DNA from 2 places in the Cytobacillus spongiae genome. Region 1 is predicted to be linked to the other one. Evidence: riboswitches for the same ligand, from Rfam matches in the RefSeq annotation. Region 1 holds a riboswitch; the other holds the start of a gene.
What was found. Region 1 has a riboswitch for S-adenosylmethionine ahead of LS684_RS22740 (YezD family protein). Riboswitches for the same ligand answer to the same signal wherever they lie in the genome.

Region 1 (15,923 bases):
CCTTTTGGATCTCTCTTTTCACATGTTTCGATTGAACAATGAACGTACACTTCCATAAATTCTTCTGGTCCGACTAATTTACGTACAACATCCCGATCTTCCCTGTACGGGGAGATAAAGGCGGTAAGGACGATTTGCCCGCTGTCAATGAACAGCTTGGAGACCTCGCCTATTCTTCTGATATTCTCTTTGCGATCTTTCTCGTTAAATCCTAAATCATGATTCAATCCATGACGAACATTATCCCCATCAAGAACATACACCTGCTTTCCCTGTTGAAATAGGGAATGGGCCAAGGCATTGGCAATCGTCGACTTTCCTGAGGCCGACAATCCGGTGAACCAGAGGATGAAGCTTTGGTGTCCATTCAGGGAGCGTCTCTCCTGTTTCGTTACGGTAGTTTCGTGCCAAACGATGTTTCTTTTTTTTTCACTCAATCGATGCACCTCCTCAAAGCGTTTGTTTCGTTTCCTGTTTTAGTCCCCTGATCAACACTTCAATCACTTCTGGTCGACTAAAGGTTGAAGGTGGAATTTCTCCCCTTCGAAGCATCCCTCTCACTTTCGTTCCTGAAAGGATGACGCGGTGTTCTTTTTCATGAGGACATGTCTTTGTCGTCGCCATTCCTTCACATTTCTTACAATAGAAGCTATGCTCGAAGCAGAGCGGTATGATCCCGATTTCTTCCTCACTGAACTGATCAAATATTTTCTGAGCATCATAGGTTCCGTAATAATCACCGACACCTGCATGATCTCTTCCGACAATAAAATGAGTGCAGCCATAGTTTTTTCGTACTAACGCATGAAAGATGGCTTCTTTTGGTCCTGCATATCTCATGGCTGCAGGAAAGACTCCCAGAAATACTCGGTCATCCGGGTAATAGCTCTTTAGTAAAACTTCATAACTTTCCATGCGGATCTCCGCTGAAATATCATCTGCCTTGGTTTCACCCACTAATGGGTTCAAAAACAAGGCATCCACCGTTTCCAAAGCGGTTTTTTGAATGTACTCATGTGCCCTGTGAACAGGGTTTCTCGTTTGAAAACCGACAACCGTTTTCCACCCCTTTTCCTGGAACAGCTTTCGTGTTTCATCAGGATCAAATGTATACTTCTGAAAAGGCTTAGTCAGTCTCTTAAGCAAGGTGACCTTGCCTCCTATATACACTTCCCCCCGCTGGAATAATTTCTTTACGCCAGGATGTTCTTCATCGTCCGTTCCGTATACTAGAAGGGCTTCTTTTAGTTTATCGGGTACATACACATCCTCTACGTCAATGAGCCCATACGTTTCTCCTTTATATACGAGCCTGCTCTTTACCCCTATCTTTACGGAACCAGCTCGATCTCTATCAAGGGGAAGGGTAATAGGGATACTCCAAACACACCCGCTTTCAAGCCGCAATGTTTCTACAACGCTCTTATAATCTGCTTCTGTCAGGAATCCGTCTATTGGACTGTAAGCACCAATCGCAATGAGTTCCAAATCACTTACTGCGATTTCATCCAGTGGGATTTCCTGTTGAACGTCCTCGAATGATTCTTTAGGTAGATAGGATTGAACCAGTACTCCACCGTGGGGTTGTAAACTCATTCTCCATTACCTCCTTAACATATTGATTTAATCGGAATTAAATTTATATACCGCCTCCATCTTCGTGGACGGACCGCCTTTCTTCACTCATGACCCGCATGAGGGAGAGTGCCCCCACAGTGGCAATGATGACACTCAAAGGAACAACGATTGAGTAGACATCACTATGGATAAAAATTTTAACCAAAAAATATGAAATACTGAGGGAAATCAGTGGAGAAACCACCCAAATTTTTACGATTTTCTTTACAATCTTCTTTTGCAGCATACGTTTACCGTTTTTAGCCATTCCAAGACCGATGATGGAAGAGGACGTAACCTGCGTTAGAGGGATCGGCAATCCATAGAGTGAGCTCAACATAACGAGGAATGCTCCTGTGGATGAAATGACGATTCCTTCTGCTTTAGAGTATTGCGTGATCTTCTTTCCATTTGTCTCCACCACCTTTTTTCCCAGTAAAATGGCTCCCAGTGCAACAAATAAACCACCAATCAAGATCCCCCTTGAAGGTGAGAGTAACCCCGCACCCACCAGAGGTCCCACAGCGTTTGCCACGTTATTCATCCCTGCTGAGAAAGCTTCAAAGAATCCGGCGGTAATCAAAAGGTAAGCAAGCCACCTTTTTTCAAATTGATACCCTCGCTTTTCAAGTCCAGCTAAACCTATACCGAAAAGCCATGTAACCCCAAATGCGACAACCGGGACAATCACCCAGAATGACATGATGGTGATCAGAGACTTTACATAAAGAACCTGATAGGCTACCCCCACTCCTACAACCGCCCCTACTGTGACTTCGCTGGTGGATAACGGAATGCCGATTACATTCGCCAGGAACAAAGAACTCGTCGCCGATAACAAAATGATGATGACGATTTTAATCGACAATACATTTTGTGGAATGATCCCTGAACTGATGGTCTTTACTACCTCTCCTCCCCCCAGGACCGCTCCGCTCAGGACACCGGCGGCACATATCCATAATGCTGTCCTGATGTTCTTTATCGCTCCCGCACCATATGCAACGCCCATCGATGCTGCCGCTCCACTGGCACCGATATTCATAGCAAAAAACAAGCTGATGATGAGGGCCGAAATTTCAAGCAAAGGTGTTCCCCCTTTTTAATGAAGGCCGCATTCCGTCTTCCCCTTCCCCTTCCATCTTCCGGAGCGAAGATCATTCATATCGATGGCCGGTGCTGTGCAGTGGAAGCAGCCTATGCTCGGATACCCTTGATCATGGAGGGGATTATAGGACAGGTTATGTTTATGGGCATACCTCCAAATCTCCTTCCAAGTCCAGTGAATCAGTGGGCAGATCTTAACGGATTGAAATTTATCATCTTTATTAATGAATTCAACGTCAGCCCTCGTCGAAGATTGTTCCCTTCTTAACCCTGATATCCAGGCATTCCCTTTGGATAAGGTTTCTTTCAATGGGTCAAGCTTTCGAATTTGACAACACATGTTCGGGTGTTTCTCCCATAGCTTATCCCCATATACATCTGCCTGCTCTTTGATAGTCAGACTGGGCGTTTTCATGAGTATGTTCAGCCCCGGATAAGTGTCCTTCACTTTTTCAATGATTTCATACGTTTCCTTGAAATGAACGCCTGTATCCAGGAAAACAATGGTGGCAAGGGGTTGTACTTTGGATATGAGGTCAATGAGTACAATGCCCTCAATCCCGAAACTACACGCATACACTACACTTTCACCGTAATGGTTATAGGCCCATTTCAGGACGTGCAATGCCCCTTTATAGACCGGATCCACTTCAAAATCCAAGGTTGGTTGTTTCCAAGTTTCATAGGTTAACATGATACACACCTTTCCCTGATGCTTATCCAACTAAAAAGAGGCGATAACAAGATAAAGGGGATCCCCTTTATCCAGCTATGCGCCTCTAGTTTGTCTAGTCAGCTTATTTAATTCGGACTTTCTCATTTTTCTCTAATTGAATGACTTTACCATTCTGAACCACGATGGTTATCGATCCGAAATTCATCGTTTTCAACATAGAAGTGATTTTGTCCACGACTGCCTCATACCCAGCTTCATGATTATTATCGTTCGCCACATGATCCCCCCAATTTTCATCTTATCCAGAAAAAAATCAAGAAAAAAACAACCCCCCATTTTGGAAAGTTGTTCAGGTAAGTTTACCTTATCTTCCAAAATGACTTTACATTTTGCTGGAATTAGCACCTTACAATACGTAGGTTGCTGGGCTTCACAGGGCCAGATCCCTCCACCTCTCTGGATAAGAGTTATTCTTTTTAATATTCTAAATAATATCACACTTCTAGGGAAAGTCAACCCGAGTTTTTCTATCGGATTTATGTCTTTCTGCTTATTTTGTGGCAAAATTTCAATCCTACTTATCTTTATTCCTTTATTCGAAGCTTTACTACACTATATTTACTTAATGACGATAAAACTGAAATGTCAGTTTCCCGTCGATCACTTTCTTTTCGTCTTGATTTATGGCTGAAACGTTAAAACGTGCATGATCGATCCCTGTTTCAACTACTTCTGCTCTTAAGGTAATCACGTCGTGGAGGAAGACCATTCCTTTAAACCGTACTGAATACTCCCTCATATATCCTTCTTCATAGTAATCACTGAAAAGCTTGGACAGATTGCCCATTGTCCACATTCCGTGGGCAATGATTCCACGGAGACCAAGTTTACGTGCTTCTTCATCTATTGTATGAATGGGGTTATAATCCCCCGAAGCCCCTGCATATTTGATCAGGTCGATTCTCGTAACAGGTTCTAACTCAACTTCGGGAAGAAATTCACCGATACGATAGGACGATAGTACAGTCATTTTCCTAACCTCTCCCTTACTGCTTCTGTGATGATGACAATGGATTCCGCCGTAAAAATCCTGATCCCTGCCTGATCTTCACCAATGTCTTCTATCACAAGGAAACCTAATGTTCCATCCGAGCCTTTACGTTCATAGTAATCTTTTATTTCGGTATGACAGTGAATACGTTCACCAACTTTAAGTGGTCTTTTATAGTGAAAAGTTTGTTCCCCATGGATTAACCCGATGTTTGGAAGATGAAACCCTTCAATCGTTCCAAAATCAAACACACGGGGAAATGTAGGGGGAGCGATATTGTCCTTGTAACGAGATCGTTTACCTGCTTTTTCATCAACATATAGAGGGTGGGGATCTTTGATGGCTTCTGCGAATTTCCGCACCGCCCCTCTCTCCACATCATTTGCTACGGATGTTGAACGCTTGCCTATATGAGATTGAAACATACCATTCTCCTCCTGTTAAGCTTTGGGACCTCCGGCTACGTAAAGCACTTGACCATTGACAAAAGATGACTTTTCATCTGCAAAAAACGCCACTGCATGTGCGATATCTTCCGGCTGTCCGCTTCTACCGACAGGAATCCCTTGAAGACTAGCCTCTACCAGCTGTTCAAACGTGATTCCGATTCGCTTTGCCGTCTCCCTGGTCATTTCTGTTTCAATAAAACCTGGAGCTACTGCATTCGTTGTGATTCCGAAAGGCCCCAACTCAATGGCAAGGGTTTTCGTTAACCCTTGTAACCCGGCTTTAGCCGTGGAGTAGTTTGCCTGTCCCCTATTCCCGAGTGCCGAGGTAGAAGAAATATTGATGATCCGTCCGAATTTTTTCTTCACCATATACCCTTGAACTGCTTTTGCCACATTAAACGAACCCTTCAAATGGACATCCATGACCGTCTGCCAGTCGTTGTCACTCATTTTAAATAGCAGGTTATCTCTGATGACCCCGGCATTATTGACGACAATATCAATGGAACCAAAGGTATCGACTACTTCCTTGACAGCCATCTCCACTTCCTGGGACTGAACTACATTCGCCACTTTTATATAAACATCATATTGTTCTAACTCCGCACCCACATTACTTAAAGCTTTTTCATTTACATCAAGGATGGCTACTTTTGCACCTTCTTCCGCAAAGAAACTGGCGATTGATTTCCCGATTCCTCTGCTTCCCCCTGTCACTAAAGCTACTTTTCCTTTAAATCGTTCACCCATACATACAACCTCCCTGCCTTGTACAATTTGTCTTCTTTCTCCGTTTTAATAGATACCTTAAAATGATCCGTTTTTAAATCTATCCAAGACGATTTAATGCAGCCTCGTTCCCCAGGATGATCAAGGATTTCGCGAATCGGTCAAAATCCTTAAAGCGGGGATCTTTTGTTTGGCCCATTTTATACCGGTAGTAAATCTGCTGGACGATAACGGCGAGCTTAAAATAGGCAAAGGATAAATAGAAATGAATGTGATCCACATCCCTTCCACTCTTTCTGGCATATTCTTCGATAAATTGTGCTCTGCTGTAGAAGCCCTCCATCACCGTTACAGGAGGCTTACCAATTCCGAATTTCAATAATTCAGGGTCATCATATTGGATCCAGTATCCCATGGCCACCCCCAAATCTGCCAGGGGATCTCCTACAGTTGCCATCTCCCAGTCAAATAGACCCACCATGGACTTCAGGTCAGAAGAGAACATGGCATTGTTCAATTTATAGTCGTAATGGATGATAGTGGCTTCAGCATTGCTCGGTACATTCTTCATCAGCCATTGTGTCAGTTGACCAACCTCAAGGATTTCGCTGGTCTTCGCACGTTCGTACCTCCTAACCCACCCATGCACTTGCCTTTCCATAAAATGGTCAGGCCTGCTGATTTCATGAAGACCTGTCAGACGTGGATCGATGGAATGAAGTTCAACCAGTTTAGAAACCATCTCCTCTGAGATTCTCTTGCATACATCGGGTGTGACATGAAGGTGTGGAGGAAATGAAGTATCAAATACTTCACCCTTTTTCCGTTCCATGATAAAGAATGGAGTGCCCACAATACTTTCTTCATCTGAGAATACGTACGGCTCGGGTGTAACACCGAATAAAGGTTGGATTTCCGACAGGATACGATATTCCCTTTTCATATCATGGGCCTTTGGCGCGATGGGTCCTAAAGGAGGACGCCTCAGAACCCCTTCCCAATCACCCATTTTTAATAGATACGTAAGATTGGAGTGCCCGGCAGAAAATTGCTGAATCAAAAGCTCTTCTTGCATCAGTTCAGGAAAATGTTCATCCAGGAACTTTTTTATATTCGACCTATCCAATTCTTCTCCCTTTCGTACCGATACTGTTTCATACGCTGCTTGATCAGTCATTTAACCCCTCCAAAATTAAGAATATTCAGTTTTTTTACGGACACAGATGTTCGGTTAACTGCGCCTTTAACAGTTCAGGAATCATTAGGCTTTGCTGCTGAAGAAAATCGAAATAAACCATTACCGCACTTCCCCTGGCAATCAGTTGATCCGTTTTCCCACACAAAATATCATGCTCTAACTGAAAGCTCTTTGAACCGATTTTTGACAGGCAGGTGGTGACCTTCAACTCTTGATTAAAATAACCTTGAGAAACAAAGTCACATTTGGTTGAAGCCAAAATAAACCGCCAGTCCGTCGTGTCCAGTTCGAATCCCAAGGCTTCAAAAAATTTAATTCTTGCTTCTTCCAAGTATATAAAATAGGTTATATTGTTGATATGACCTAATGCATCTGTTTCGCAAAATCGACTCGTTACCGTGATGCTTTCCATTATTTATTCCCTTCTCCCTTCGTAAAGACCAACCATTCAGTATGCTAGGAAGGGGAGGTCTGAACTCCTCTTCCCTTTTAGCCCTCTTCAATTCCTCTTAAAATCATTTCGACGAAAGTCCCTGCAATTTCCCTTCCAGATTTCGAACCATCAGGTTTATACCATTGGTAGCTCCAGTTCATCATCCCGAGTATTCCGAATGTCACAATCGACACGTCAAAGTCCTTACGAAAGTCTCCTTTCCTTTTACCATCATCAAGAAGAGCTTCGATATTATATCGATACATATCCCGCTTTGGCTCAATTATTTCCAGGCTTTCCTGACTCAGATGCCTGATTTCCCTGAAGAAAACTTTGGCGCTGCTCCCTTGTTCCTTAATGTCCACTATGGAAAGATGGACGATGTCAAAAAGCTTTTCTCTGTAGCTTTTACCGTCATCTTTAAGTATACTTTCCTGTTTTGACAACAATTCATTTATATAGCGGATGTGAATTTCACGTAAAAGCTCTTCTTTACTCGAGTAATAGTAATAAAATGTTCCCTTTGTTACCCCGATTGATTCTACTATGTCCTGAATGGAAGTAACGGTAAAACCTTTTTCATCAAATAAACGTATAGCATGATCTGTCAGTTTCTCTTTCATAAATAGTCCTCTCAATCTGTTAAACGATCACATGGATGATATCACATTCCTGTTTTTGTTTTGAAAGGGTCACCACCATTTACATACAGCATGCAACGGTAATAAAAAGATTCCCTATGGACACCATTCTTTTCATCCGATTCCATCGGTGATGATGTTCACCCTCCTTTTAGCGTTATCTGCCCTCACTCTTTAGCTCACCACGGCAGAATCTTTATCATATTTTAGAAGTTCCAATTTGGCCAATTGTGCCCTGTGCACCTCATCGGGTCCATCGGCAAGACGTAATGTACGGGCATTTGCCCATTGTGCCGCCAGTGTAGAATCTTCTGAAACCCCGGCTGCCCCAAATGCCTGAATTGCCCTGTCAATCACTCGCAATGCCATGGATGGAGCCACCACCTTAATCATGGCGATTTCCTGTTTTGCAGCTTTATTACCCACTGTGTCCATCATATGAGCCGCTTTCATCGTCAGAAGACGCGCCTGCTCGATTTCAATCCTCGAATCCGCAATCCATTCTTGTACAACGCCTTGTCCAGCCAGTGGTTTCCCAAATGCTTCACGCGTCCGAACGCGCTTACATAATTCTTCCAGGGCTCGCTCTGCTGCACCTATTAAACGCATGCAATGATGAATCCGTCCCGGACCAAGCCTTCCCTGAGCAATGGCGAACCCTTTTCCTTCTGCCCAGATCATATTCTCAAGAGGAACCCTGACATTCGTAAAAGTGATCTCTCCGTGGCCATGGGGGGCATGGTCGTATCCGAAAACCGGAAGCATTCGTTCTATTTTCACTCCCTGTGTATTCAAAGGGACGATGATCATGGATTGTTGTTCATGCCGAATTGCTGTAGGATCGGTTTTCCCCATTAAAATGGTAAAGCTGCATCGTGGGTCCCCGGCCCCGGAAGACCACCATTTCTTCGCATTTATGACATATTCATCACCATCCCTTATAATACTTGCTTTAATATTCGTCGCATCGGATGAGGCAATGTCAGGCTCTGTCATAGAGAAACAAGATCGGATCTCACCTTGAAGGAGGGGGCGAAGATAATGCTCTTTTTGGCTTGGTGTCCCGTAACGTTCCAGCACTTCCATATTACCTGTGTCAGGTGCGCTGCAATTAAAGATTTCAGGCCCGATCAGGGATCTGCCCATTATTTCGCAGAGAGGTGCATATTCAATATTCTTCAGTCCGGCTCCATATTCGCTTTCAGGGAGGAATAGATTCCATAAACCTTGTTTCCTTGCTGTTGCCTTTAACTCTTCCATGATTGCAGGAACGGCACTCCATCTGTTTTCCTGTTGATTTAATTGCTGTTCATAAACAGCTTCACTCGGATATACGTATTCTTGCATGAACCGTGACAGTTTATTTTGATATTCTTGTACTTTGGGAGAATGGGAGAAATCCATTAAATCCTTCCTTTCCGGTTTTCATACATTCAGGATTCACTTGGCTGATGAGCCGCCGTCAACGACTAGAACTGCACCAGTGACAAAGTCAGATGCGTTGGATGAAAGAAACAGGGCAGCTCCTTTGAGGTCATTTTCGTTACCGAAGCGGTTTAGCGGAGTTCCGTCCAAAATGGCTTCACCTGCCTGGGACAGGACACCTTTGGACATTTTGGTCGGGAAGAATCCCGGGGCTATGGCATTTACATGGATCCCCCGTGATCCCCATTTGACCGCCAAATCTTTCGTGAAATGTATGACAGCCGCTTTACTGGTACTGTAACCGATGGCATCCATATAGCGGGGGTCTGTCCCTTGTAGACCGGCTACGGATGCAATATTAATGATTTTCCCTGCTCCTTGTTCGATCATGAGTTTCCCGACTGTCTGAGACATGAGGAAGGTGCCGTTCACGTTCACATTCATGACTTTCTGCCAAGCTTCATAGGGCATCTCCTCTGCCGGCGCACCCCAGGAAGCACCGCTGTTATTCACTAAAATATCTATTCTTCCAAACTTCTTTTTGGTTTCATCTACAACATGCTGTACGTCTTCGGGATTGGTGACATCGCACCTCATCGCAAGTGAACGGACGCCCATCCCTTCTAATACTTTTTTCACGATTTCACACGCTTCCACATTTCTGGAACATAGAACAACGGTTGCCCCTGCTTCAGCAAATCCCGTAGCGATCTGTTTTCCCAACCCCCTTCCTCCACCTGTGACGAGGGCCACCTTTCCTGAAAGATCGAATAATTCCTTTACATGCATGATTCAGCCTCCTTATTCTTACAGAAATTCCATTCACATACCCAAGATACTAACCGGTTGGTATGTACACTATCATCGTAAATAATATAGTCAGAATTTTCAATTATAATGACTTGAAATCATCCTTTATTGTTACGTTATTCAGGTAGTGATCCCTACAGGACAAAAATTCGAATCACCTTATAAGCATAGTCAAATGCAAAGAAGCTACCAGACGCCATTTCCTGGTAGCTTCTCGTACGTACTGATATCTTTATTTATCTCCAGGGTTCGCCCTGGCACCATTCTAGTAGTGCACTTATCCTGTTTCACCTTTGGGAAGCGTCTCTTTATGCTTCTGCTTCAACCATTTCTTTGTTATACGTTTCTGTGTCCAAGTCTCCCGTCACCTTACTTGTTATGATTCCTGATGTCATTGCACCACTTACGTTTACCGCTGTTCGCCCCATATCGATTAATGGTTCAACAGAAATCAATAGACCCGCAAGTGCCACCGGAAGATCCATTGCAGAAAGTACCAGGATCGCAGCGAAAGTTGCTCCTCCCCCGACTCCGGCAACACCAAAGGAACTGATGGCCACAATGATGATAAGGGTAAAAATAAAGGAAGGTGTCAACGGATTGATACCTACCGTTGGAGCGATCATCACGGCAAGCATGGCAGGGTATACACCTGCACAGCCGTTCTGACCGATGGATAACCCGAATGATCCTGAAAAGTTGGCTATTCCTTCTGAAACACCAAGCTGATTCTTTTGTGTTTGAATGTTGAGAGGTAAAGTTCCTGCGCTGGATCTTGACGTAAAAGCAAATGCCAATACCGGTAATACTTTTTTCATATATGTCACAGGATTTAATCCTGCAAGTGTCAGCATCATTAAATGGATGGCAAACATTATCAGCAAGGCAACATACGAAGCACCTACAAATTCACCCAGCTTCATAATGGCATCAAAATTGCTCAATGCCACCGTTTTAGCCATAATGGCTAATACACCGTATGGAGTAAGTCTCAACACCATCGTCACGATCCTCATAATGACAGCATAGAGTGATTCGACCATTTTTTTGAAGAAAGCAGCTGCTTCCGGTTCCTTGCGCTGGACCCCAAGGTATGCTATTCCGATGAATGCTGAGAAAATCACAACGGCAATGGTTGAGGTTGCTCTTTGGCCCGTGAAATCGAAGAATGGATTAGCAGGTAAAAGCTCCAGAATTTTTTGCGGATAACTTTGACCTTCCAGCGCAGTCGCTCTCTCCTCTAATTGCGCACCCCTTGCCGCTTCTGCATCTCCTTGATCGATCTGAATGGCTTCGAGATCAAAAGCAACTGTGGTGCCAATACCTACAGCTGCAGCTACTGCAGTGGTTCCTACCAGCAATCCAATAATCAGAATGGAAATCTTCCCTAAGTTATGAGAGCGCTTTAATTTAGTGAAAGCTGATAGAATAGAGATAAATACCAAAGGCATTACAATCATTTGCAGCAGTTTGATGTAGCCGGTCCCAACGATATTGAACCACTCAATGGATTGGGTCAGATTTTCATCTGCTGCCTCATATACCCACTGGAGGCCAAAGCCAAATAATATCCCAAGTCCAAGTGCCGTAAACACCCGTTTGGAAAACGAAAACTTTTTCTTTTGCATATAAAGTAAAACACCAATGAGAACAAGAAACACCAAAATAGTTAACAATACAAACCAAACATTCATTCTTACCCCTCCCTCTTATCTTTGATGATGATACAAGTCAGACCGAGGTCTACTGTATAGGTATGATGGGAGAGGGAGAGATATGTTTCCGTAATGGATTATTTTTGCCATTGGACAACACTCACGACTCAAGCAGGGTATCACGGACTGCACGCGCCAACATTCCCGTCCGGCAAGGGTTCCTTGAAATGGCGGAAATGACCGCAACCCCGTCCGCACCTGCCTTCAACACCTGAGAGGCATTTTTTTCATGTATTCCACCGATCCCGACCAGGGGAATGCCAATGCCCCCGGCCCTTATAGACTGGATGACTCCCGGACCCCGAACCTTTCTGCAATCCTGCTTTGTATCCGTAGGAAACATGGGACCCACCCCAAGATAATCTGCACCAGATTCCATAGCCAATCCGGCTTCTTTCCTATTATGGCACGAAACCCCGAGCAGCTTGCCCCCGATTTTCCGGCGCACACCTTCAATAGGTGCATCCTCCTGTCCGATATGTACGCCATCTGCATCGATAAACAGTGCCAGCTCTACGTCGTCATTCACGATGAATGGGACACTGTATTTCCGGCACATATGCTGCAGCTCAATGGCAAGTTTCACTCTCGCATGTCCTTTTAACCCTTTCGTTCCTTTTTCCCGGAACTGAAACATCGTAATGCCTCCTACAATGGCTTCTTCCAACACCAGGACGGGATGCTTCAAACAATTTTGGCTCCCCATTATAAAATATAACTCCAGGCTTTCGCGGAGATTCATATCTTCATTCCAGCCTGATAAGCCCAATGATTCGTGGGACCATGATGAGTTCCGATACCCAAAGTGTCGCTGATTGCTGCTGTTATAAAATGTTTTGCCGTTTGAACCGATTCATGGACCGTAAGACCCTTCGCCAATTGGGCTGTGATCACTGCAGAAAAGGTGCAGCCTGTACCATGTGTATGAGGTGTGGAGACCCTGGGGCTTGTATACGTATAAAACCTCTTCCCGTCAAAGAGTATGTCCGTTGCCAGATAAGATTCGGCTCCCGATTGGTGACCGCCTTTGATGACCACATGTTTTGCCCCCATATGGAATAATGCTTCTGCTGCTTTCATACAATCACCATCATTCTGGATGTCCATGCCTGTAAGTGCCTCAGCCTCTGGAATATTTGGGGTTATCACATAGGCAAGTGGAAGCAGTAAATGCTTAAGTGCATATACTGCTTCTTCTTCCAGCAACGGAGCTCCACCTTTTGCCACCATTACGGGATCCACCACCAGAATATCCCAGGAGTGTGAATGGAGAAACGCGGCTGTTTCCGAAATGATATCCCCATTCACCAACATACCTGTCTTGACCGCTTGTGGCGTCAAATCTTCTGCAATGGAGTTCAATTGCTCTATGACCGTCTCCGGTGATAACGGATACACACTTTGTACTCCTTTTGTATTTTGCGCCGTAACCGCGGTCACAGCAGACATGCCATACACCTTCATTTCCTGAAACGTTTTAAGATCCGCTTGAATACCTGCTCCTCCCCCGCTATCTGACCCAGCGATCGTCAATGCTTTTTGAATCATTTTTCCGCCTCCAATCAACCTAAGTAACGATGATAAATCGATTTTGCTTCCTTCATATCTTTGGTGCCGTGAATGAGGGTCCGCCCATCCTTGAAGAGAACCATCCGAAATGGCGGGACTTGAATGGAAACCAGGTAGGGAGTGACATCCGCCTGGACGCCTTTACTTTTTAGAGATTCTGCAATAGTACGAAGATTCACCTCCAGTGGTGATGATGGTCTTATTTGAACAGAATCCCTGCCGCAAAGAACAGCCGTTTTCGTTTGATTTTCATACTTTAGAAAAGGATAAATCCGTTGTTCTCCACATGAAGCACACTCTTCTCTTTTTAGCTTCCTTACATCCATTTCCGTATGTTCATTTCTCCAAAGATCGAAGGAGAGTAGTTTTTGACTCAATGCATCAAAATCTTCCACTAACAGTTTCAATGCTTCTGTTGTCTGGTATGAAGCTACCATGGAGACGGCAGGACTGATGATCCCGGCTGTATCGCACGTAAGTCCACCTATGGGAACCCTTTCGATTAAACACTGTAGACACGGGGTAATTCCCGGGATAATGGTGAATGAAACTCCGTAACTTCCTACACAGGCACCATAAATCCAGGGAATTCCATATTTTTGAGACACGTCATTGATCATCATCCTGGTATCAAAATTATCCGTAGCGTCCATGATAAGATCCACACCTTGGACAAGCCTGATCAGCTCTTCCGGCATGATGTCCATGATGTGACCTTCGATATCAACAGCCGAATTAATCTCCCGCAACCTCTTTTCTGCTGCTACAGTTTTTGGGAGACGTTCTTTTGCATCATCTTCATTGTAGAGTTGCTGGCGCTGTAGATTGCTCCATTCCACATAATCACGGTCTACAATGGTCAGCTTCCCGATTCCTGCACGCACAAGGGCTTCGGCATTACTTGTTCCAAGTGCGCCGGCACCTATGATTAACACATGTTTTTCCTTTATTCTTTTCTGACCTCTTGATCCAATAGGACTGAACAACATTTGCCTTGAATATCTATCCTCACTCAAACACTCATCCCCTCTGAAGGGCTGCTGCCTGTTGCATATCGTTTCTTCGGGATTCTCCCCGCTTCAAAACCGAACCTGCCCGCCTCAATCGCAAGCCTCATGGCATGAGCCATTTTGACCGGGTCGACAGCAGAAGATACGGCCGTATTAAGTAATACGGCATCTGCACCGAGTTCCATAGCGAGAGCTGCATCTGCAGGAGAACCAATCCCGGCATCAATAATGACAGGGACCTTTGCCTGTTCAATGATAAAGCTTAAATTGACTGGATTAATGATCCCTTGCCCGGACCCTATCGGGGATGCACCCGGCATGATGGCATGGGCCCCCAACTCTTCCAACCTTTTTGCAAGAACCACGTCATCAGAAGTATAAGGAAGAACCGTAAACCCTTCTTTTATTAATTCTTCTGTCGCTTTCAATGTTTCAACCGGATCGGGGAGCAGTGTTTTATTGCACCCGATCACTTCCACTTTAATCATGTCACATAGCCCTGAAGCCCTCGCTAATTGAGCATGCCTGACAGCTTCCTGTGCTGTTTTTGCTCCTGCAGTATTCGGTAATAATGAGTAGTTTTCAAGGTTCAGTTTTTCCAGGAAATTAGGCTGACCCGGTTCAAATATATTCATGCGCCTGACTGTAAACGTAAGTATTTCAGCTCCTGAAGCCTCTACTGCTTTCTTCTGGATATCAAAATCAGGATATTTACCTGTTCCTAATAATAGTCTTGAATGAAAGGTATACTTACCGATTTTCAACATCTTAACCGCCTCCTACAAATTGGACAAGTTCAATCGTATCCCCGTTTTTTACTTCTGCTGTTTCATGATGACCTTTTTCAAGAATGATTCCATTCTGTTCAACGATTATCAACCGATTTACACATTTAAGATGGTGGATTAAATCAGCGATGGTCCTTATTGTTTCTGGAACCGTCACCAATTGACCATTTAAGCGCAATTCCACTGTCTTCACCCCCTCCTATACTCTGCCAGTGGATAGGGAATGTCCTTTTCAATCATGGCTGCTACCAATTCACCTGTGATCGGGGCAAGAAGAATCCCATTCCGGTAATGTCCCGTGGCAACGGACAGGCCATCCCATTCCTCACTTCTCCCAATGAAAGGCATTCCCCCTTCAGTTTGAGGTCGTATACCTGACCAGGCTTTTTCCCATTCTGCATAGGATAAATCGGGCAGTATCCCTGTCGCAAGCTTCATGAGATGCATTAATCCATCTATGGAAATGGTTTCGTCGAAAGTATGTGATTTCTCTGTTGCACCGATTAAAAGCCTGCCTCCCATCTTCGGAACAATATAACAGTCCTCTGTGAATATGGTACGTTTCACCATTCTGGGTGAAGCTTTAACAGAAAAACATTCTCCTTTAACTGGATAAGATTGAAAAGGAACATTTAGCTTAGTCAGCAGGGACTGACTCCAGGCGCCCCCCGCAATGACCGTTTCCTTTGCGCTAAAAGGACCTGC
Region 2 (15,804 bases), on a different replicon from region 1:
TTCAGTTTCCCTTTCGTATAGATCATCGACCTTTACCTCTAATAATTCCGCAAGATCAAACAATTCATCTGCAGATGGTTTACTTTTTCCAGTACACCAATTGGATATAGTGTTTGCAGACTTATTATACCTTTTCCTCAAAAAATCTCTCGTATAAGGGGACTTCTCTATTAGCCATCCTATATTACTTTTTAATCTTTTCATAATAATCACCCAATAATACAATTCTCCACTAGTATGATAATTCCTTTGTGAAATTAATTTGTATATATCCAAAACAAATTTGGTTGGACAGGCAAGATTGATACTAATAGTACATAAGCTAATAACACGAAGGAGAAACAGTAGAAAATGTTTATCTAAATGAAATCTACTGTTTTCAAATCCGTTCCCTGCACATTAGCTACTGTTTAGTCCTACCCCAATAGTACGAGGGAAACATAGCAAAAAAATAATAAACAATAAATTTGTTAAGAAAGTATAAACCAAGAAAAGAAAAAGAAGATAAGGGAGGAACGGAGGTGATTTTTCTGATAATTAGAAAATTAAAATTATTAAAAGGAGTGAGAAAATGTTATTTGATGGAACAATATTAGTTGCTGGAGGAATCACCATTACATTAGTATGTCTTGAGAAAATTTTTGAAGATCTAGGCTTTCATTTTCTAGGAAAAACACTTAAGATACTGATTCCTATTGCAGCAATGGCAGCTGGGGTCTACTTCCTTGAAACTAATGCAATGTTGGGGTGGTTAAGATGAGTTTCTGGTCTGATATAAAAAAAGAAATGTCTATTCGAAAAAAGATGATTAAAGCATTTAAAGCAGGAGAATTATACTTAGGTGAACTAGAACGTCCTATATTTCCTAAAATTCGTTCTATTACAGGAGAAGAAAATCCAACAGTTACCTTTACTATTCCAGATGGAATGGATCCTAAGTTATTGAAAAAAAATCAATTTGTTTTTCAACAGGTATTCGGAAAAAATATTGAATTGGAAGGAGAATTGAAGAAGTTTATGTTAAGAATTTACAACAAAGATATCCCAACTTCTTTAAGCTACAACAAGAACACAATCATTCCATTGCTTACTCCACATCGCTTAGGAATTATTTGTGGAAAGGGTAAAAATGGAGAATGGGTTACCTATGATCTTGCAATCAAACCACACATTTTAATTGCTGGGGAAACAGGAAGTGGGAAGTCCACACAGCTCCGATCTATACTAACGTCGTTGATATTAACGAAAAGTCCAAATGAGTTGGAATTATTTCTAGGAGATTGCAAAAAATCAGAGTTTCATATTTTCCGCAAGGTAGAACATGTTCAGTGTGTTTATAGCAGCGTGAGGGATATAGGAAAGATGTTAGCAGCAATCAAAAAAGAGCTAGATGAACGAAGTGATTTAACAGAGCTATTTGAGGTTAGTCATGTGGATGATCTGCCAGGAAAACATAAACGTCCTTATATTGTCGTTTGCATTGATGAATTTGTCATGCTTCGGAAAGATGAAACCATTATGGATATCTTAACTGAAATTGTGGCTATCGGGAGAACTCTTGGGGTGTTTGCTATTTTATCCATGCAAAGACCGAACGCAAAGGTACTAGATACCACTATTCGAGCCAATTTAACTACTTCAATGGGGTTTCAATTACGTGATGCAGTCGAGTCTAAAATCGTCAATACTCCTGATGCACACAAAATCGATACTAGTGGACGTTTCGTTATGAATAGCGACAAACTTTATGAAATTCAAGCACCCTATATAACCATGGAAAAAGCAAAAGAACTTTTAAACCCTTTCATAGTTATGAAGAATCCAGCGAAGGATGTCACAGAAACACCGAGGCAGTTAAACGAAAAGGATGTGTTTCATGATGTTAACGAATAGAGATAAAGCTATCATTAAAGACTTAACTAAATTTCGCGTCATGGATCGTGACTCCATTGCAGAACTTCATTTTTCTACATTAAAAAAACCCCTTCAAGCAGCCAATAATGTTTTGTTAAGGCTATTTAGAGATGGGGAAATTCAACGTTCAACGGCATTTGCTCCATATGTTTATTTTGGACCTGAAGTTCAGATCAAAAAAAACTCACAAAAGATTGGTCATTTCTTAGCCATTCTTAATACTTACAAGGAAATTAAAAAACATGGATTCATTGAATCATTTTTGGTTGAACCGAAGTATGGAAACAAAGGAGTAGCTGAGCCAGACATTTATTGTCGTTATCGTAAAACAGGCTTCTTTATTGAAGTGCAAAAAAGTATCTATTCTGAAAAGCAAATGCGCGAAAAAATAGAACGATATGTAGATCTGTATAATAGTGGAATCATTATAAAACCGTTTCCACATATATTAATTCTTGGTGAACAAAGATACGCACTAGATGATGAATTCCCCTTTAAAATATTTCAACATCAAAACTTTACCCAGTTTATTCAATCCCTCCAGCCAGAAGAGAAACAAATCCAAGAAAAATATATTTTAGAGCCTAATAGTGGTAAGATAAAAATACAAATAGGATAGGATTTTAGAAGTTTACTTGTCGTATGTACGAGGATGCCTTACACCTAATCCCCCAAAATCTAAGGAAAGAGTTTCATGAGCAATATGGTGTTCGAATTGAAGGGAATTTATCACCGCTGAATATGATGCGTTTAGAGAAGGAATATGGTGGTAGGATTGAAGATGTATTGGTGGAAAGAGTGTTCTTTTCAGAAGATAAGCGGGTTGGTATTGGGACGTTTAGTCCGTCTGATCCGAAGTCTCAAGATATTGCCGACTTAACAGGTAGCATTGATTTTTCAACGATTGCTGAATATGGTTCGGAATCAGATCCTCGTGCCTATCGATTTGATGGAGAGCTTAATAAAGCGAACCGAGGCATGATGGAGTTTCAAGAAATGCTGAAATGTGATGAGAAATTTCTGTGGCATTTATTGTCGCTCACACAGGAAGGGAACTTTAAGGCAGGTCGCTTTGCGTTGATTTCTGCAGATGAGTTAATTGTCGCTCATACAAATGAAACGGAGTACCGTTCATTTATTTCCAATAAGAAAAATGAAGCATTGCATTCAAGAATTATCGTGATGCATGTTCCATATAACTTAAAGGTGTCACAGGAAGAAAAGATTTATGAAAAGATGATTAGTGAGAGCGATGTATCAGATGTTCATATTGCCCCACATACATTACGTGTAGCAGCGATGTTTACTATTCTTACCCGCCTGAAAGAACCGAAAAAAGGTGATATTGATTTAGTGAAGAAAATGCGGTTGTACGATGGCGAGAATGTAGAAGGTTTTAATTCAGCAGATGTAGACGAATTGAAGAAGGAATACTCAGATGAAGGAATGAGCGGGATTGATCCACGTTATGTGATTAACCGAATTTCTTCGACCATTATTCGCAAGGAAATGACGTCTATTAATGCTCTAGATGTTCTACGGTCGCTGAAGGAAGGGCTTGATCATCATCCATCAATAACACCTGAGCTCCGTGAACGTTATTTAAATTATATTTCGCTAGCTCGTAAGGAATATGATGATATTGCGAAAAAAGAAGTCCAAAAAGCGTTTGTCTATTCATATGATGAGTCAGCTAAGACATTAATGGATAACTATCTTGATAATGTGGAAGCGTACTGCAATAAAGTGAAATTACGTGATCCGTTAACTGGTGAAGAAATTAATCCAGATGAAAAGCTGATGCGCTCTATTGAAGAACAAATCGGAATTTCAGAAAATGCGAAAAAAGCGTTCCGTGAAGAAATTCTTATTCGAATTTCAGCTTATGCACGAAAAGGAAAGCGATTTGACTATAATTCTCATGATCGTCTTCGTGAAGCCATTCAAAAGAAATTATTTGCTGACTTAAAGGATGTTGTTAAGATTACTACGTCTACGAAAACACCTGATGAGCAGCAGCTGAAGAAGGTAAATGAGGTAGTCGCAAGATTAATTGATGAGCACGGCTATAATTCAACATCAGCCAATGAACTACTTCGTTATGTGGGAAGTTTGTTAAATAGATAGGAATAACGGCTGGCAGTCCTTCTGTCAGCCGTATGTTTTAAAAAGAGGGTCACTGGGTAAATAGAGAAAAAGAGGTGATCAAGGTGAAGAAGGACAAGCTGGACAAACAATCTGTACCACCCAATAGCTCAATGGCAGAGAATTTAGCAGAAATCGAAATTCTAGGTAAGCAGATGGAAAATCTTCGAACGAATCAAGAGCTTAAGGAAGATGATAAGCATCCTGACCCTATACAAGATGAAAAGAATTCAACCAGAAAAACGACTTGATAACAAGTCGTTTTTCGTATGCGTTTTTTTGTAGGCTTGTCTTTTTTTGTAGGCGATTGTCTTATTGTCAAAATAATTTGTAAATTATTCTACTCATTTTGCATAGGATAGAGTAATCACCATTTTCTTTTGAGTAAATGACACTCGGGATATTGTATGAAACTCGTATGTGAAATGTGAAGGAATTTGAAAACAATTTTATAAGGAGGGGTTATTTTATGACCGATGCAAATAACCATCAGTTTGTGATTTCAAAAGAAGATTGGTCCCTCCACCGTAAAGGCCACGATGATCAGCAGCGCCATCAAGAAAAAGTTCAAGATGCCATCCGCAACAATCTACCAGACTTAGTCACAGAAGAAAACATCGTCATGTCAAATGGTCGAGATGTGGTTAAGATTCCAATCCGTTCCTTGGACGAATATAAAATTCGCTACAACTACGATAAGAATAAGCATGTAGGGCAGGGGGATGGAGATAGTCAGGTTGGAGATGTCGTCGCTCGTGATGGCTCTAGTGGCCAAAAGGGACCTGGGAAAGGTCAAGGGGCAGGAGATCAAGCAGGAGATGACTATTTTGAAGCAGAAGTATCATTAATGGATATAGAAGAAGCATTGTTCAAAGAATTGGAACTGCCAAATTTGAAAAAGAAAGAACAGGATGAAATCATCGTCGAGAATATTGAGTTTAATGACATTAGGAAAACAGGATTAATGGGCAATATAGATAAAAAACGAACGATGATGACAGCATTTAAGCGCAATGCCATGAAGGGGGCACCAAGCTTTCACCCCATTTATCAGGAAGACTTGAAATTCAAAACATGGAATGAAATCGTTAAGCCAGAGTCGAAAGCCGTCGTTCTAGCGATGATGGATACGTCAGGATCGATGGGAATATGGGAAAAATATATGGCAAGAAGCTTCTTCTTCTGGATGACAAGATTTCTACGAACGAAATACGAAACGGTAGACATAGAGTTTATAGCCCATCATACAGAAGCAAAGGTCGTAACAGAAGAGGAATTTTTCACGAAAGGCGAGAGCGGGGGAACGATTTGCTCATCTGCCTATCGGAAAGCAATCGAATTAATTGATAACAAATACGATCCAACACGATATAATATTTACCCATTTCACTTCTCCGATGGAGATAATTTAACATCCGACAACCCACGCTGTGTAAAGCTGGTGGAAGAGATCATGGAAGTATCCAGTATGTTTGGGTATGGTGAAGTGAATCAATACAACCGCCACTCGACCCTAATGTCCGCTTATAAAAACATCAAAAATGAAAACTTCCGTTATTACATCCTCAAGCAAAAAGCCGATGTGTTCCATGCGATGAAAAGCTTCTTCCAAAAGGAAGAGAATAAAATGTATGCGTAAGCAAATAAGCCAGCAGGACTGCTGGCTTATTTGCTGTGGAGAAATGATGAAAATAGATCTAGGTGAATATTCCTATTACGGAAAAGGGTCCTCAGAACACTAATCAAAAGCACAAAAAAATCTGATAAAAATATTACTATTATAAAAAAGGAATTTTTATACAATCAATTAAACATGTAAAGCTTTAAAGGTCTAAAATAATTCGAGAAACGAAGCAAACACCTGTGTAATTAAAGACCCTGCTAATTAATCGTTCATTCTCTGGAATTTCCTATTACGTAGATATATAGAGACAGTAAAAATATTGGTTATGTTGAAAAATTTATCAGCAAAGACGTGAAGGTGGGAATCAATTGAAATTTCGCTTAGTGTTCTACTAAAGTAATCTTAGAATAATATAAATTTCTGAATTTAAAATATATTCAGAAATTTATATTGACGTAATCCTAATTATCAATTAATATCAAAATTGTAAAAAGTTAGGGGGTGTGTTTGATGAAAATTACAGTTCGTAAAGTAGAAAAACTAACTCCAACTATTGATGCTGAGCTAATGCACAGAGGCGGTTAATTCCATACATAAATGTGTGGAATGAAACAAATGGGAAATCCCCACTCGTTGTTGAGCGGGGATTTTTCATGAAATTACTTAGAACATTCTTTACCAGTATCTAGAGGGAACCATATTATGACTTTCTAGGATGGGGGATTATTATGTTGAATCCGGCTTTTAAGAAGACATTGCATCCGATCATTAGAAAAGAGAGTTCAATTGAAGTCATTCACAATGGACAAATGATAGAACTTGATGATTTAGACGGTAATTTAAGTAAGCTGCTCCACCTTTTAGATGGAACGAGTTCAATGGAAGAGATTGCAAAAGAACTGAATATTAGCGTGCTAGAGCTTGGCGATGTAATTGAAGCTCTTGATGATCTTGGAATAGTAGAAGATATTGTTATTCCAACTACATACTCATCTACACAGATAGAACGGTATCAGTCAAATTTCAATTACTTTTCTAGCTATGCAAGTATGAATAATAGTAAGTATTCCATGCAAGAAAAATTAAACCAATCGAAAGTAGCAGTACTTGGACTCGGAGGTGGCAGCTTAACGGTATCATTTCTTGCAGGATTAGGTATTGGTGAAATTGTTGGTGTCGATTACGATACAATTGAACGCTCTAATTTAAACCGACAATTCCTGTATAACGAGGATGATATCGGAAGGCTAAAATCGAAAGTAGCAGACGAAAAAACAAGAAAAATAAATTCTGATATAAAAGTAAAGATGTATAACCGCGAAATTAAAAAGTATGAAGATTTATTAGACATTATCGAAGGTTGTCATGCCGTAATTAGTATGATGGATCAACCAAACATTATCGTCGATCGTTGGGTAAATGCTGCATGCTTTACATTGGGCATTCCATTTTATCTGGGCGGGTTTAATGCACACAAGATTAGATGGGATCGAACGATTCCAACATGTAATGAACCTTGCTTAGATTGCAAATTTATTGAACTGATTCAGATGGAGCCAGATTCCATCATTCGTTTAAAGACCAATTACGGTAGAACTTTTACTGGAGTTAACACTGGATTCGCCCCTAATTTAGCCATTTTAACTGGGCTTTTTACATCCGATGTAACGAAATTAATAACAGGCATCTCCCCGTTAATGAAACCTATCATATCAATCGATACGACCACAATGGAAATCTCACAGGACAATATTAAAACAACTAAAAAGCCATATTGTCCAACCTGTTCTTCTGATTTCAAAGAAATGGCTAGCTTAGAAGAATTAATTTCAATAGCTATTGATCACAATGAGGGTGTACTTACATGACGATAGAAATAAACTTAAACACAGTAGTTGATTGTTCACATTTATCGATACAGCCAGATGGAGATGAATACACTATAGGTGATCCACATACTGGAGAATTCTTACGAGTACCTGAAGTAGCTGTGGACGTTATCAAGTTGTTGGATGGACATTCCACGATAACAGAGGCTACAGATATTCTAAAAAAGAAATATGATGATGATATTGATGTGCTTGATTTTGCTAGCACTCTACTAGAATATAAACTAGTGTTAAGCATCGATGGAGAAGTGTTAAACCCTCAAGTAAAACGTGAACCGAGCAGGGTGCTCGTTCAGTTAGGTAGATTTTTCTATTCTTCACCGGCTTTAATTTTGTATTCTATTTCTTTTTTTATCATAATCTTTTTATTGTTCACGCAACCAAAGCTCACGCCACATTATAAGGACATCTTTGTGTTTCAAGCGATTGGTTTAAGCACCCTAAATTTAATGGTTGTAAGCTACCTGTTAATTGCAATTCATGAATTTGGACACGTTCTGGCAGCAGCAAAAGAACAGGTTATTTCACGTGTTCGCTTGAATTTACGAATGGTTTTTTTAGTAGCTGAAACCGATATGACTGGTTTATGGTCAAGGCCAAAATCAAAAAGATATGTGCCATATTTAGCAGGAATGGCATGGGATGTTGTAATTATTTTAGCTTGTTTGCTAATGCAATTATATAGTAGCAATCAGTTGGTCATAGATTATGCTAAGTTAATCGTATACATTTGTATTGTAAAGTTCATCTGGCAGTTCATTATATATTTACGAACCGATATGTACTATGTCGTTAGTAACTGGAAAAACACTTCAGCATTACATGAAAACGGAATTATGTACTTACGAAAGAAGTTCTTAAAGAAGGAGACTCCACTGTGGAATGATCTTCCGAAATACGAGCAAAAAAATGCAGTGTGGTTCGGATATTTGTATTTGGTTGGAGCCTTTGTTGCAGCTGGTCAATTTCTTTTATTTCGGCTACCTCCATCCATTTATGGAATCACGATTGTGATAAAAAATGTAGTTGCGAATGATTTTTACAGTTATTATTTTTGGGATAGCATCATTGTCCTTGGTGTGACGTTAATTCAATTGGTTACATGGCTACTTGGTTTTAGGACGCTATGGAGAGAACGTAAAGAAAGAAGGGCTGTTGCACAAGCCTAAAATAGAATGATATGAATAATGAAAAGCTTGTTTGATGCAACAAGCTTTTTTTATGAAGTTGTTGCTTAACCTACATTTGAATATCTTATTCCTTAGCGGGTGATAGGTAATCTTCGAGAGAGCTGTTTGTGAGGTGATGAGAAATATATCACTCTATCAAATTCGTTTTAAAAGGAAATTAACGAAAAATGGAAAAAACTTTTTGTCTATCTTGAAATCGAAACAAACCTTAAATTATCATACAGTTAAAATAAAGGATGTAAGGTGTGAGGAAGTATGAAAAAAACTATAGCTACTATTCTTTCATTAAGTTTAATGCTTGGTGTTACATCTGAATTAACTTCTGCTACTTCAGCAAAGTCGATTGAAAAATATCAAAATTGCACGGAACTAAATAAAGATTACCAAGGGGGGGGGCTCGTACTAAAGATACGGTCAATAAAGGAGGAAAGGTAAAATATAAACCTTTTGTGTCAAAAGAGCTTTATGATGCGAATAAGAGCAAGGATCGCGATAAAGATTTTATTGCATGCGAAAAGTAAAAGACAATCGTTTAATGAGATAAAAAGATCCCACAAAAAAGTGAAGTTACACGTTCCACATTTTTTGTGGGAATCATCTACTTAATGATGCCCCTCTAAAATCCCTGCCTCATCAGGGCTCCCTTTACGTAAAAACTCTTCATCACTTTCGCTTAGTTTTCCGATTATAAATTGTTTTGTGGGCATGATCATTGTAGTGTTCATGCTAGCATGATAAAACGAGGATTCCAGCATAAAAATTCCATCTCCAAATGGTAAGATAGCTCATACGTTTTTTAGGTGTATTTTCCACACATTTCATTATCCTATATGAATGTTAGAAATAGTTTTATTATCATAATGGATATAAAAAAAGAATGAAGTAAACGGCTAAATATACAAGATTGGAAAAGATTTAATATGAATTAACACTATCAACTTGTTAAAAACTGCCGATAAAATAGATATCAATTGAATAAAGGAGAACAGATATGAAAAAGGCATCAAGATTGAACAATGTTCAAACGAAATTAATTAGCATGATGTTACTTGTAACGTTAATTCCCATAATCGCTCTAGGGAGTTTTTCCGTTATGTATTCTCAAAAAATCGTGAAGGATGAAGTGGAAAATTCGACCGTACAGCTAGTAAATGAAGTCAGCAATCGAATTGATACCCTAACCAATGGGATTGGTGGCCAAATCACTCTTTTATCGAATAATATTAATTTTACCGATTACTATTTAAACCCAGAGAACGCTAAATACGGTTTCTTTTTATTAGATGGAACGCGTTTGACACGAGAGGATTATAAGCATCTCTATTTTGCTACTGAACGTAACGATTTTATGATATCACCTAAAGAATCTGGGGAAGGCTTGCCAGATGACTTCGACCCGACTACACGAGATTGGTATCAATCAGCTGTGAATAATAAAGGTCAATTAGTGACTGGGACTCCATACAAAGACGTAGCAACAGGAGATCTAGTAGTAACTTTATCTAAAACAGTTGAGAAAGCTGGAGAGGTTATTGGAGTCATTGGTGTGGATGTCGACTTAGGAAAGTTAGCAGAAGTAACAAATGAAATTGTTGTCGGACATGAGGGATATGCAGTATTAGTAGATCGAGAGGGGACTCTTATCACTCATCCAAACCAAGAATTGATTGGTACAGATGTAGTGACCAAGCTAAGTGTATGGGAAGACATGCAGAAGAATCAAGAAGGAGTAAGTAATTATGAGTACGACGGTAAAGAAAAATTTTCTGTCTACTCAACTAATGAAAGCACGGGTTGGCATGTATTAGCTACACTTGAAGAAAAGGAGTTTACGAGTCGTACAAAAGGGTTGGAATTTGCCATTTTTGCGTTGATGGCTGGATTTATTGTCATTTCAGCTGTTCTAGCATTCTTTTTTAGCAAAGGAATAGTCAAAAATATTCGTACTCTCCAACAATCAATTCAAACAGCATCTGAAGGAGATCTAACAACCCGTGTTTCGTTGAAATCAAAAGATGAATTTAAGCAATTAGAAGAGAGTTATAATCGGATGATGAATCATCTTTCAAAGGCTCTGACTGAGGTAGAAGCATCTTCACAAACAGTGCTGTCCACTTCGTCTTCCCTTTCTAAAATGACGGATGAGACTACATCTTCTATTTCGCAAGTGGCAATTGCAATGGGTGAGGTAGCTGAAGGGACCGCTTCGCAAACAGAAAACATTCAAACTGTCGCAGAAGAGATGGAACAATTGTCTTCGAATTTAGATGATATTAAAGCGGTAACCAATGATATGTTAGCTGTTCAACAGCAGTCAGTAGAGCTAGGTGAAAAAGGTTTAAACCATATGAATCTATTAACAATCAAATCGACGGATACGAAGGCATCTTCGAATCAAGTGTCTGCCATTATTGGAGAGGTTGCAGACAGTATGAAAGGCATTAGCGCGTTTATTGACACGATTACAGGCATCTCAGAGCAAACGAACTTACTATCATTAAACGCAAGTATTGAAGCGGCCCGGGCAGGTGAGCATGGGAAAGGATTTGCAGTAGTAGCCCAAGAGGTTCGCAAGTTAGCAGAAGAATCCCAAAGGTCAGCAGATCAAGTCGTTGGTATTATCCAAAACATTGAACAAGTTGTGGAGAAAGCGGTAGAGTCAGTAGAATCAACGAATCGTACGGTTGAAGAACAGGAAAAGGCAGTGGAAGAAACGAAAGAAATTTTTGCCAGTATTTTACGTTCATTAGAAGAAGTAACAAGGAAATCGGAGGAAGTAAGAACCTCGATTGAGATCGGCCAACAAAGCAAAGATATTGTATCTGAACAAACAAGTAATATTTCGGCGATTTCTGAACAAACGGCTTCAGCAACTGAGGAAGTCTCCGCTTCGGCTGAAGAAATATCTGCAACGATGGAAGAGTTTAGTAGACATGCAAATGGTCTTGAAGGATTATCTAGAAAGCTAGAAGAACAGGTTCGTCAATTTAAATTACGATAAGAAGTGAGAACGAGCAGGGGGACCCCCTGCTCGTTTTTCTATGATGGAAATTTGGTTTGCCGTGAGAAGAGGAAGGGCTAATTGAGATGGTAGGTCAATTGAGAGAATGCGGCAAATTGAAGTGATGTGTCAATTATGAGTTGCGAGTTAATTGCATAGGATTGCTCTATTAGGAGGCGAGAACTAATTGGATTCGAGGTTTAATTGTAAGATGTTGACGATTCTTCACGGAATTGTCCTTTTTGTGAGCGAACGCTCCTTTTATGAGCGTTCGCTCCATTATCCTCGAATATCGCTCGCATTTCGCCATTTTCGCTCCTATTCGACTAGAATTCGCTCCGATTCGACGAATTTTCGCTCCATAGATGAGGGTTTTCGCTCATCATAGGGAAATTCACATCTAATCTAGTATATTAAGGCTTTAATATGATCGGATATGGCTAATCAATGAGGTTTGATAAATAAAAAAGTGATAGAAAACAAGATGAACGATTAGTAGCATCAAAAGAGCATGGCTAAATTTCAGTATTTTATAAAAACTTTATCATTTCTTCCTTTAATTCTCTACTGTATAATAGAATTCATTAATCACCTGAATAAGGGGGCAGAATAATGAAGCGTTCGATACATACCGAAGTGGTTCATCAAAATAAAAAAGATACAGAATCCATTCGAAGTAAAGCAACACCGATTTTTCAAACCTCAGTTTTTCAATTTAAGACGTTAGAGGATCTAGAAGGGCATTATGAAGGAGACGGTTCCTATTTATATACGAGAAACGGCAATCCGAATACAGATGAGCTGGGTCAGGCGATTGCTAAGCTAGAAGGTGCAGAAGATGGGGTGGCTACTTCCTCTGGGATATCAGCTATTTTAGCAGGTATTTTGGCTGTGGTACAGAATGGCGATCACATCCTCGCAGCAGAAGATCTGTATGGTGGAACGTATCATTTACTGGGTCATGAATTGAAGAATTTTGGTATTCAAGTTACATTTGCTGATTTTACAGAAATAGAATCTCTTCAATCACATGTTCATTCCAATACAAAGCTGATCTACTCTGAATCGATTACGAATCCTTTTTTACGAGTAGAAAAGATAGCTGAACTTGTGAATTTCGCTAAGAAAAATGAGTTGATGACAATGATTGATAACACATTTGCGACACCGATCTTGCTCAATCCAATTGAGCTAGGAGTCGATTTAGTCGCCCACAGCGCGACAAAATACATCGGTGGTCATAGTGATGTGTCAGCAGGTGTTCTAGTAGGGAGAAAAGAACTCGTGGATAAGGCTCGGCAAAAAGTGGTGGGGCTAGGCTCTAATTTAAGCCCATTTGAAGCGTGGCTAACAATGAGAGGCTCGAAAACAATGGCTTTGCGAGTAGAGAAGCAAGCAGCTAATGCGAAGGAATTGGCTAATGCTCTCGTGGAAAGCGAGCTTGTAGAAAAAGTATATTATCCACAAAATGAACTGCCTAAAGGTAATGGGGCAATTGTAACCGTAACGCTGCAGCAAAAGGTAAATATGAGTGTCTTCTTTTCAGCGTTAGATTGGATAAAAATTGTTCCTTCACTAGCAGGTGTAGAAACGACAGTCTCCTATCCAATTGCTACATCCCATCGTGCTCTTCCGAAAGAAGCGAAAGAAAAATTGGGCATAACCCAGCATGTTGTGCGTATATCTGTTGGAATAGAAGAATTATTTGATATTGTCCAGCAATTTACCAAAGCAATTGAGCAAGCAGCTGGAAAATCCGTTTGAAAATAATAAATTTTCTAAAAATGATTGACGATTCGTATCGTATTCGATAAAATCCCCTTGTAAGTAAAAATCAGAACAACTAAATAAACTCTTATCCAGAGAGGCGGAGGGACTAGGCCCGATGAAGCCCGGCAACCACCAATGTACAATTGGGATGGTGCCAATTCCTACAAGTCATGTGACTTGAGAGATGAGAGGAGGATTGTCGATTTCACGCCCTCTTCTTTGGAAGAGGGCGTTTTTGTCAATTATTTAAGGAAGGACGTGGCGTCTTGACAGCTAAAACAATTAGAGTAGCTCTGTTAGGATTTGGGACAGTTGGGCAAGGTATTTTCGAAATGATTGAGGGGAAAAAGTCTGCTTTGAGTCAGTTACTTAATGCGGAGATTGAAGTACCTGTCATTTTCGTTCGAGATGGTGGAAAGAAGAGAGGTGTTCCAGCTAGTACAATTGTTACGAATCAGTGGAGTGATCTATTGAAAACTCCAAATATCGATGTTGTTGTGGAAGCGATCGTTGGGGAAGAGCCAGCTGCCACATATGTGAGCGAGTGGCTAGGAAGGGGAATTCCGGTAATCACCGCAAATAAAGAAATGTTTTCACTACATGGTGAGCGATTGAAACGTCAAGCACAAGATAATCACACGTATATTGGGTATGAGGCGACAACTGCTGGGTCTATTCCGGTTATTCGAACCATTAGTCAGCTTTTAAAGGTCAATCGAATTCATAAAGTCGAGGGTATTCTAAATGGGACAACGAATTATATGCTCACGTATATGAGAGAGCAAGGGAAGGAATATGAAGTAGCTTTAGAAAAAGCACAGCAACTCGGGTATGCTGAAGCGGATCCTACCAATGATGTAGATGGATTTGATGCCTTTTATAAGCTAATGATTCTTTGTGAAACCATATATGGTTCTCAGCCTGTTTGGAATGAAGTAGAACGGAGACCATTAGGTAGCTCTCTACAAGAATTAGTTCCTTTCGTAAATGAAAAATTAAGGCTTAAGTATATAGCTTCAGCTGAACTAGTAGGAGATCGCATTATTGGGTCAATCAGACCAACACTGGTTGGGCCGCAGCATCCGTTATTTGCTGTTGAGGGGGTAGATAATGCAATTATTATTCATACAGATTTATCGGGAGAGCTTACCTTAAGAGGGCCAGGAGCTGGGAAAACAGCAACGGCAAGTATTATGCTAGAAGAATTAGTAGCTATCTTTGCGAAAGAGAATATTCCATTTGCTCATAATAAAGGATGAGGTGCTATTGAACTGCGCCTCATCCTGTACATTAGTGCATAACTAATTGGAAAATCAAGCTCACACAGAAGAATCAAATGTACGATAACATCCTTTCCTTTGGAATGTCCTGTTATCAACCTTATTTAAAGATTCCGAGAGCATCCATGAAAACAATGATAATGATTGGTGGAATCACAAATTTTAACACGATATACCAAATGTTGAATAGGATGGTTCCTCTAGTAGAGTCTTGTAATAATTCTCTTTTAAGCACTTCTTTTTTGATTAAATTTGGAACAAATAATGATATGAGCAATACACCAATCGGGAGAAGAATATTACTCACAAGGAAATCGGCTGCATCAAAGGCGTTTTTTCCAAAAATCGTAAGGTCTGAAAGTGTGCCAAATGAAAGGGCAGATGGAATTCCAAGAATGAAGATGAAACCTCCTATAATCCATGAGTAAGAAGCACGCTTCTTCATATTCCCTTTTGAAAGTGTGGCGATAATAATCTCTAGCATTGAAAAAGCAGAAGTTAAGGTCGCAAATAAGAATAAGGCTAAGAATAAAAAGAAGAAGACCTCTCCCATTGCTAATTTTTCAAAAACGGCTGGTAAAACAACGAACAACAATCCTGGTCCTTCAGCTGGTTCAAGACCTAATGAGAATACGGCAGGGAAAATTGCGAGTCCAGCTAATACTGCTATAAATAAATTCATGAACACTACAGAAAGAGCAGGTTGAACAATTCGCTCTGTCTTAGGAAGATAGGAGCTGTATGTCACCATAACAGAAACCCCAACACTTAATGAGAAGAAGGATTGTCCCATGGCGAATAGGATGCTGTTGGAAGTTAATTTTGAAAAATCAGGTGATAAAAAGAATTTAACACCTTCTAAAGAATTTTCTAAAGTTAACGATCGAGCGATTAATATCACAAATAATACAAATAATGCGGGCATCAGCAGCTTGCTTGCCTTCTCAATTCCTTGCTGAACGCCCTTTGCCACAACGACGATCGTAATCAG

Region 2: it holds a riboswitch for S-adenosylmethionine, as region 1 does, so the genes downstream of both, LS684_RS04525 (homoserine dehydrogenase) here and LS684_RS22740 (YezD family protein) in region 1, are expected to answer to the same signal.

Annotation. Positions count from the first base shown of each region.
Region 1 covers NZ_CP089998.1:443,766-459,688, forward strand. The annotation lists gene cysC (adenylyl-sulfate kinase) at 1-437, opposite strand, end outside; gene sat (sulfate adenylyltransferase) at 451-1,596, opposite strand; gene cysP (sulfate permease) at 1,640-2,704, opposite strand; gene LS684_RS22735 (phosphoadenylyl-sulfate reductase) at 2,720-3,418, opposite strand; gene LS684_RS22740 (YezD family protein) at 3,522-3,677, opposite strand; SAM riboswitch class I at 3,762-3,867, opposite strand; gene LS684_RS22745 (MaoC/PaaZ C-terminal domain-containing protein) at 4,023-4,430, opposite strand; gene LS684_RS22750 (MaoC family dehydratase N-terminal domain-containing protein) at 4,427-4,876, opposite strand; gene fabG (3-oxoacyl-ACP reductase FabG) at 4,892-5,650, opposite strand; gene LS684_RS22760 (phosphotransferase family protein) at 5,730-6,806, opposite strand; gene LS684_RS22765 (acyl-CoA thioesterase) at 6,841-7,239, opposite strand; gene LS684_RS22770 (TetR/AcrR family transcriptional regulator) at 7,317-7,883, opposite strand; gene LS684_RS22775 (acyl-CoA dehydrogenase family protein) at 8,076-9,305, opposite strand; gene LS684_RS22780 (SDR family oxidoreductase) at 9,342-10,115, opposite strand; gene LS684_RS22785 (L-cystine transporter) at 10,445-11,830, opposite strand; gene thiE (thiamine phosphate synthase) at 11,952-12,593, opposite strand; gene thiD (bifunctional hydroxymethylpyrimidine kinase/phosphomethylpyrimidine kinase) at 12,590-13,399, opposite strand; gene LS684_RS22800 (thiazole biosynthesis adenylyltransferase ThiF) at 13,414-14,436, opposite strand; gene LS684_RS22805 (thiazole synthase) at 14,433-15,197, opposite strand; gene thiS (sulfur carrier protein ThiS) at 15,199-15,402, opposite strand; gene thiO (glycine oxidase ThiO) at 15,408-15,923, opposite strand, start outside.
Region 2 covers NZ_CP089997.1:833,112-848,915, forward strand. The annotation lists gene LS684_RS04465 (helix-turn-helix transcriptional regulator) at 1-204, opposite strand, end outside; gene LS684_RS04470 (hypothetical protein) at 572-760, shown strand; gene LS684_RS04475 (FtsK/SpoIIIE domain-containing protein) at 757-1,893, shown strand; gene LS684_RS04480 (hypothetical protein) at 1,877-2,533, shown strand; partial or broken gene LS684_RS04485 (PrkA family serine protein kinase) at 2,551-4,041, shown strand; gene LS684_RS04490 (hypothetical protein) at 4,125-4,310, shown strand; gene yhbH (sporulation protein YhbH) at 4,529-5,698, shown strand; gene LS684_RS04500 (ThiF family adenylyltransferase) at 6,412-7,551, shown strand; gene LS684_RS04505 (PqqD family protein) at 7,548-8,741, shown strand; partial or broken gene LS684_RS04510 (excalibur calcium-binding domain-containing protein) at 9,018-9,283, shown strand; gene LS684_RS04515 (methyl-accepting chemotaxis protein) at 9,754-11,763, shown strand; gene LS684_RS04520 (trans-sulfuration enzyme family protein) at 12,376-13,527, shown strand; SAM riboswitch class I at 13,616-13,724, shown strand; gene LS684_RS04525 (homoserine dehydrogenase) at 13,800-14,792, shown strand; gene LS684_RS04530 (sodium-dependent transporter) at 14,914-15,804, opposite strand, start outside.